Regions from separate parts of the Streptomyces sp. NBC_00224 genome, predicted to be linked through region 2. Evidence: riboswitches for the same ligand, from Rfam matches in the RefSeq annotation. Region 2 holds a riboswitch; the other holds the start of a gene.
The links. Region 2 has a riboswitch for S-adenosylmethionine ahead of OG965_RS13510 (aminotransferase class V-fold PLP-dependent enzyme). Riboswitches for the same ligand answer to the same signal wherever they lie in the genome.
Positions count from the first base shown of each region.

Region 1: it holds a riboswitch for S-adenosylmethionine, as region 2 does, so the genes downstream of both, thrC (threonine synthase) here and OG965_RS13510 (aminotransferase class V-fold PLP-dependent enzyme) in region 2, are expected to answer to the same signal.

Region 1 covers NZ_CP108106.1:4,464,601-4,467,968, reverse strand. The annotation lists gene OG965_RS19730 (trehalose-6-phosphate synthase) at 1-145, opposite strand, end outside; gene OG965_RS19725 (glucosyl-3-phosphoglycerate synthase) at 221-1,168, opposite strand; SAM riboswitch class I at 1,334-1,461, shown strand; gene thrC (threonine synthase) at 1,479-2,765, shown strand; gene OG965_RS19715 (MoaD/ThiS family protein) at 2,800-3,075, shown strand.
Region 2 covers NZ_CP108106.1:3,027,728-3,031,095, forward strand. The annotation lists gene OG965_RS13510 (aminotransferase class V-fold PLP-dependent enzyme) at 283-1,707, opposite strand; SAM riboswitch class IV at 1,940-2,057, opposite strand; gene trpD (anthranilate phosphoribosyltransferase) at 2,160-3,224, opposite strand; gene OG965_RS13520 (cytochrome bc complex cytochrome b subunit) at 3,360-3,368, opposite strand, start outside.

The DNA.
Region 1 (3,368 bases), 1.4 Mb from region 2:
CGATCGCGGAGAGGCCCGAGACGAGGCCGCCCCCGCCGCGGCGGGGCGTGAGCGTCCCGTCGGCGTCCAGGGCGTACGAGACCGGGCCGCGGTTGGAGGCGACGAGGACCTGGGCAGCGACCTGGGCAGCGCGCGCGGAGACCATGGAGACGAACCTAGCCCGTAGCGGATTGCCTCAAACGTACGAATGGAGGCGCGGACCCCCGATGGTCGCGCCCGCTTACGCCGCCCGATGCACCGCGTACTCGCCGATTTCACGCATCGGCGGCCGCTCCTCGGTGTCCACCGCGTACGTACGCGGGACGAATCCGTCCTCGCCCCGCTCGAACTGCGTCAGGGACGGGCGCACCAAGTGGGCCCGGGAGAGGCGGAGTTGGGCGGTGCGGTAGATCGCCGCCGCCATCCGGCCGAGGGCCTGGCCGTCCTGGTGGCGGTGTTTGCGTACGCCCACGTCGACCTGGGCCAGCGCGTCCAGGCCCACCGTGTGCAGCGCGTCGACGAGCAGCCCCAGCTCCACTCCGTAACCGACGGGGAACGGCAGCCGCTCCAGGAGCGTGCGCCGGGCCGCGTACTCGCCGCCCAGCGGCTGGACGAACCCGGCCAGCTGCGGCCAGTGGAGGTTGAGCAGGGGCCGGGCCACGAGTTCGGTGACCCGACCGCCCTGACCTGGGGCGTCGCCGAACGGCCGGTCGTACATCGCCTTGACGAAGTCCACGTCCGGGTCGGTCAGGAGTGGGCCGACGATCCCGGAGACGAAGGCGGGGTCGAAGTCCCTCAGGTCCGCGTCGATGAAGCAGACGATGTCACCCGTGGTGACCAGCAGGGAGCGCCACAGGACCTCGCCCTTGCCGGGCAGGGCCGGTATCCGGGGCAGGATCGCGTCCCGGTGCACCACCCGGGCGCCCGCGGCGGCGGCGACCTCGGCCGTACGGTCGGTGGAGCCGGAGTCGATCACCACCAGCTCGTCCACCAGCGGTACGGCGGCGGTCATCAGATCACGCCGGATCGCGGCGACGATCTGCCCGACCGTGGCCTCCTCGTCGAGCGCCGGCAGGACGACGCTGACCGTGGTGGTGCCGCGGCGCTTGGCGGCCAGGATCCCGTCCAGCGGGCGGTCGGCCGCCGACCAGGAACGCCTGCTCAGCCAGCGTTCCACCTCTTCCAGCACGATCGGAAGCCTCCTTGTGCGGTCGTCGTGTGATCCATCTCGCGGTTCGGACGACTATCTCAACCGTCCGGGCCTTCGGTTACAGTCTTGAACAACGCGGATGACCGTCGCATGTCGGGGGTCGTCGCGCGAACAAATGCCTGGGTCCTGGACCCAGTGCCACAGCGCTCATCCAGAGGGACTGAGGGAACGGCCCGTTGAAGTCCCGGCAACCCTCCTGCCGACCGCGAGGTCACGGTGGGGAAGGTGCCAATTCCGTCTCATGGCGAAATGCGCCATGGGGAAGATGAGGAGAAAGGGCCTCGCCATCATGGCTGTGCACACCGTCGCCAATGCCGCCAACACTGTGAACCTCGGTCCCGCCGTCGCGCTTTCCTGCCGGGAATGCGGCGAGCGGTTCGACCTCGGCCCGATCTTCGCCTGCGCCCTGTGTTTCGGTCCGCTCGAAGTCGCGTACGACCTTCCGACGGGTGACCCCGAGGCGCTGCGCAAGCGTATCGAAGCGGGCCCGGAGAACATCTGGCGCTATGCGCCCCTGCTGCCTGTTCCAGCCAATGTGGCTGAAAAGCCGAACCTGAATCCGGGATTCACCAAGCTCGTCAAGGCCGACAATCTCGCCCGTGAGCTGGGCGTCACCGGTGGCCTCTACGTCAAGGACGACTCCGGCAACCCGACGCACTCCTTCAAGGACCGCGTCGTCGCCATCGCCGTCGAGGCCGCCCGCGCCTTCGGCTTCACCACGCTCTCCTGCTCCTCCACCGGCAACCTCGCGGGCGCGGTCGGCGCGGCCGCCGCCCGGGCGGGATTCCGCTCCTGCGTGTTCATCCCGCACGACCTGGAGCAGGGCAAGGTCGTCATGGCCGCGGTGTACGGCGGCGAGCTGGTCGGCATCGAGGGCAACTACGACGACGTCAACCGCTTCTGCTCGGAGCTCATCGGGGACCCGCTCGGCGAGGGCTGGGGCTTCGTGAACGTGAACCTGCGCCCGTACTACGGCGAGGGCTCCAAGACGCTGGCGTACGAGATCTGCGAGCAGCTCGGCTGGCGGCTGCCGGACCAGATCGTCATCCCGATCGCCTCGGGCTCCCAGCTCACGAAGATCGACAAGGGTCTTCAGGAGCTGATCAAGCTGGGCCTCGTCGAGGACAAGCCGTACAAGATCTTCGGTGCTCAGGCGGAGGGCTGCTCTCCGGTCTCCACCGCCTTCAAGGCGGGCCACGACGTCGTACGGCCGCAGAAGCCGGACACCATCGCCAAGTCGCTGGCCATCGGCAACCCGGCGGACGGCCCGTACGTCCTGGACATCGCCCGGCGCACCGGCGGCGCGGTGGAGGACGTGAACGACGAGCAGATCGTGGACGCGATCAAGCTGCTCGCCCGGACCGAGGGCATCTTCGCCGAGACGGCGGGCGGCGTGACGGTCGGCGTCACACGGAAGCTCATCGAGAACGGGCTCCTGGACCCGACCCTGACTACTGTCGTCCTCAACACGGGTGACGGCCTCAAGACCCTGGACGCGGTGGCGCCGACCACTGGACCGTCCGCGACCATCCGCCCGAGCCTGGACGCGTTCCGCGACGCCGGCCTGGCCGGCTGACTACCTCGCTTCGGAAGACGGAAGGCAGAACACCATGAGCGTCAACGTCCGCATCCCCACCATTCTCCGTACGTACACGGGCGGCAAGTCCGAGGTCGCGGCCGAGGGTGCCACCCTCGCCGAGGTCATCGCCGACCTGGAGAAGAACCACACCGGGATCGCCGCCCGGGTCCTGGACGACCAGGGCAAGCTGCGCCGCTTCGTCAACGTGTACGTCAACGACGACGACGTCCGCTTCGAGCAGGGCCTGGAGACGGCGACGCCGGACGGCGCGGGCGTCTCGATCATTCCGGCCGTCGCCGGAGGCTGAACATAGGTTCGTAGTCCACGCTGAGTTACCTGAATTGCCCCCTCCGCAAGCTAAGCGGAGGGGGCAATTCAGTGTGGTTGAGCGCGGTACAGTGGGGAAGTCCCCTTCGTTGCGCGTGCCGCATGCATATGAGAACGCGACGAACCGGCGTCGAGAAGCAGTCAAAGTGTTCGAGCATATTGCTCCTTAAGTGCGCTTTGCCCGGCCCGACTTGCCCCGGAATGCTGAATTTCGCGGCATTCCGCTCTTCACCCCTGCCCGGAATTCTCGTCCGATTGACCTGTTGCAGAGGG
Region 2 (3,368 bases):
GGGCTGGTCGCGCAGTTCCCCGCGCCCCTTCTCAGCCCGGTGTTTGTCTGCGGGCTGTGTGTGGCTGGTCGCGCCGTTCCCCGCGCCCCTAAAGGCAGAACGGGGGCCGGGCAAATTCAGCCCCTCCGGCGTTTGAGGAGCGGGGGCCGGGGCGGAGCCCCGTAGCGGGGTGCAGGGGCCGCAGGCCCCGCAAACGGGGGTCTGGGGGCGTAGCCCCCGGGAAACCCTCCTCCACCCCCACCCACCCCCGGAGGGTTAAGGGAACGGGCGGGGAGGGGCAACTCACACCGCCGGGACGCAGCGGCCCTCCTCCGTGCGGTACGTCCACTTCGCCCCACCCCGCACCAACTCCCGCACCGCCCCCACAAACCGCTCCACGTGCTCGTCCGGCGTCCCCGCCCCGAAGCTGACGCGGATCGCGTTGAGGGTGGGGGTCCCCCCGGACGAAGTCTGGGGGAGCTCGCCCGGCTCCGCCTCGGGCGCGCCGCACTCGCCCGGCTCCTGCGGCTCGCTGCCGAGGAGCGTGCGGACCAGGGGGTGCGCGCAGAACAGACCGTCGCGGACGCCGATCCCGTACTCCGCCGACAGCGCCGCCGCGAAGTGCGAGCTGTTCCAGCCGTCCACCACGAACGAGATCACGCCGACCCGGGGCGCGTCGTCGCCGAACAAGGAGAGGACGCGGACCTCCGGGACCTCCGCCAGCCCCTCCCGCACCTTCGCGATCAGGTGCTTCTCCCGCTCCACCAGCCCCTCGAAGCCCGCCTCGGTCAGCGCCTTGCAGGCGGAGGCGATGGCGTACACCCCGATCACGTTCGGGGATCCGGCCTCGTGGCGGGCGGCCGTGGTGTGCCACTCGACGTCCACCCCGCCGTCCGCGCGCCGGGCGACCTTGCGGGAGGCGCCGCCGCCCGCGAGGTACGGCTCGGACTCCCGCAGCCAGTCCGCGCGGCCCGCCAGCACTCCGGAGCCGAACGGCGCGTACAGCTTGTGGCCCGAGAAGGCGATCCAGTCGACGTCCAACTCCTGTACGGAGACCGGGTGGTGGGGCGCCAGCTGCGCCGCGTCGAGCACGATCCGCGCCCCGTGCGCGTGCGCCGCCGCCGCGAGCTCGCGCACCGGCCACAGCTCGCCTGTGACGTTGGAGGCGCCGGTCACGCAGACCAGGGCCGGGCCGTACGGGTCGCGGTCGGCCAGCGCGCGCTCCAGCGTCGCCACCGCCTGCTGCGGCGTACGCGGCGCGTTGAGGTACGTCACCCGCGCGTCCCGCCACGGCAGCAGCGACGCGTGGTGCTCGGTCTCGAAGACGAAGACCTCGCAGCCGGCCGGGATCACCTGGGCGAGGAGGTTGAGCGAGTCCGTCGTCGAGCGGGTGAAGACCACCTGGTCGCCCGCGCGGCAGTCCAGGAACTCCGCCACCGCCGCCCTGCTGTTCTCGAACAGGTCCGTGGACAGCTGCGAGAGGTAGCCCGCGCCGCGGTGCACGCTGCCGTAGTAGGGGGCGTACGCGGCCACGTCGTCCCACACCCGCTGGAGGGCCGGGGCGCTCGCCGCGTAGTCGAGGGCCGCGTACGTCACCTCTCCGCCGGTGACCAGCGGCACGGTGACGTCCCGGCCGAGCACCGGCAGCGGCGCCGCACAGCAGGGTTCGGCGGAGGAGTCGGAGGCGGCGGAGGACGTGGCGGTGGGCGTGACGGCGTATGCGGACATGGCGGTTTCTCCCGGCAGGACGAGGCGAGATGACTGTGGAGCCCCACGGAACGGCGGCGGCAGTCCAACTGGCGCCGGGTACACGGGGGTTGACCTCGAACACGGGCATGACGAGCCCGCGGAGGTGTACAGAAAGAGGGGCCGGAGGCCCTATCGCATTCGCTTGCTCACGAGACTGCTCCCTTGAGGACCAGGACCCCAGGGGCGCGCCACTCCGAAGGGAGTGCGCAGGGGTCCGCGCTTGCCGCAGACCTCGCTGCCTGCGACCTGGTCTTCACCCGGGGCACCCCGCCACGGACGGAGGGTTGCCGGACAGCGGGCCGGGGCCGTAGTCGCTGTCACTCATGACCTTGGAAAGCATCCTGCCATACGTCCGCGTACGCGCAAGGCGCAGTCCGGATGCCGGACTGCGCCTTGCGTCACACCTCGCGGGCTCCAGGCCCTGGCGGCCCTCAGGCGTTGCTGGCGGCCACCCAGCGCTCCAGGGCCCGCCGCGCCGCGCCCGAGTCCACCGACTCGGCCGCCACGGCGATCCCGGCCCGGATCTGCTCGACCAGGCTCCCCTCGCCCGGATCGAGCGCGACGAGCGCCGCCGCCGAGTTGAGCAGCACCGCGTCCCGCACCGGCCCGGTCTCGCCGGCGAGCAGCCGCCTGGCGACGTCCGCGTTGTACGAGGCGTCCGCGCCGCGCAGCGCCTCGACCGGCACCAGGTCGATGCCCACGTCCCTGGGGTCGAACGACTCCTCGCGCACGGCCCCGTCCCGTACCACCCAGACCCGGGAGGTCGCGGTGGTCGTCAGCTCGTCCATGCCGTCGTCGCCGCGGAACACCAGCGCGGAGGAGCCGCGCTCGGCGAGCACCCCGGCCACGATCGGCGCCATGCGCGCGTCCGCGACCCCGGTGGCCTGGGCCTTGACCCGGGCCGGATTGGTGAGCGGACCGAGGAAGTTGAAGGTCGTGCGGATGCCGAGTTCCCGGCGCGCGGCGGCGACGTATCTCAGGGCGGGGTGGAACTTCACGGCGAAGCAGAAGGTGACGCCCGCCTCCTCGGCGACCTGGACGACCTGCCGGGGCGTGAGGTCCAGGTTGACGCCGAGCTTCTCCAGGACGTCGGAGGCGCCGCTGGCCGAGGAGGCGGCCCGGTTGCCGTGCTTGACGACCTTGGCGCCGGTGCCCGCCACCACGATCGAGGACATGGTGGAGATGTTGACGGTCTTGGCGCCGTCGCCGCCGGTGCCGACGATGTCCACGGTCCGGCCGGGCACCTCGATCACATTGGCGTGCTCGTACATCGCGCGGACCATGCCGCTGATCTCGGTGACGGTCTCGCCCTTGGCCCGCAGCGCCACCGCGAACCCGGCGATCTGCGCGTCGGTCGCCTCGCCGCGCATGATCGAGTCCATCGCCCAGGCGGTCGCCTCGGCGCTCTGGTCGGTGCCGCTGAGCAGCGAGTCCAGTACGCCCGGCCAGGAGTAGGCCGCCACGCTGTCGCCGCCGACCGGGGTCACAACGTTCATGGTCCGCTCCTGGGTCCACCGACGGATAGGGATGGGAACACCCTATCCAGCCCCGGGGAACAGCGAAGAGCCCCGTCCATCGCGTGGACGGGGCCCTTTTGCTGTGTGGCGTACAGCAGTGTCGCTGAGAGGGGATCAGTGGTG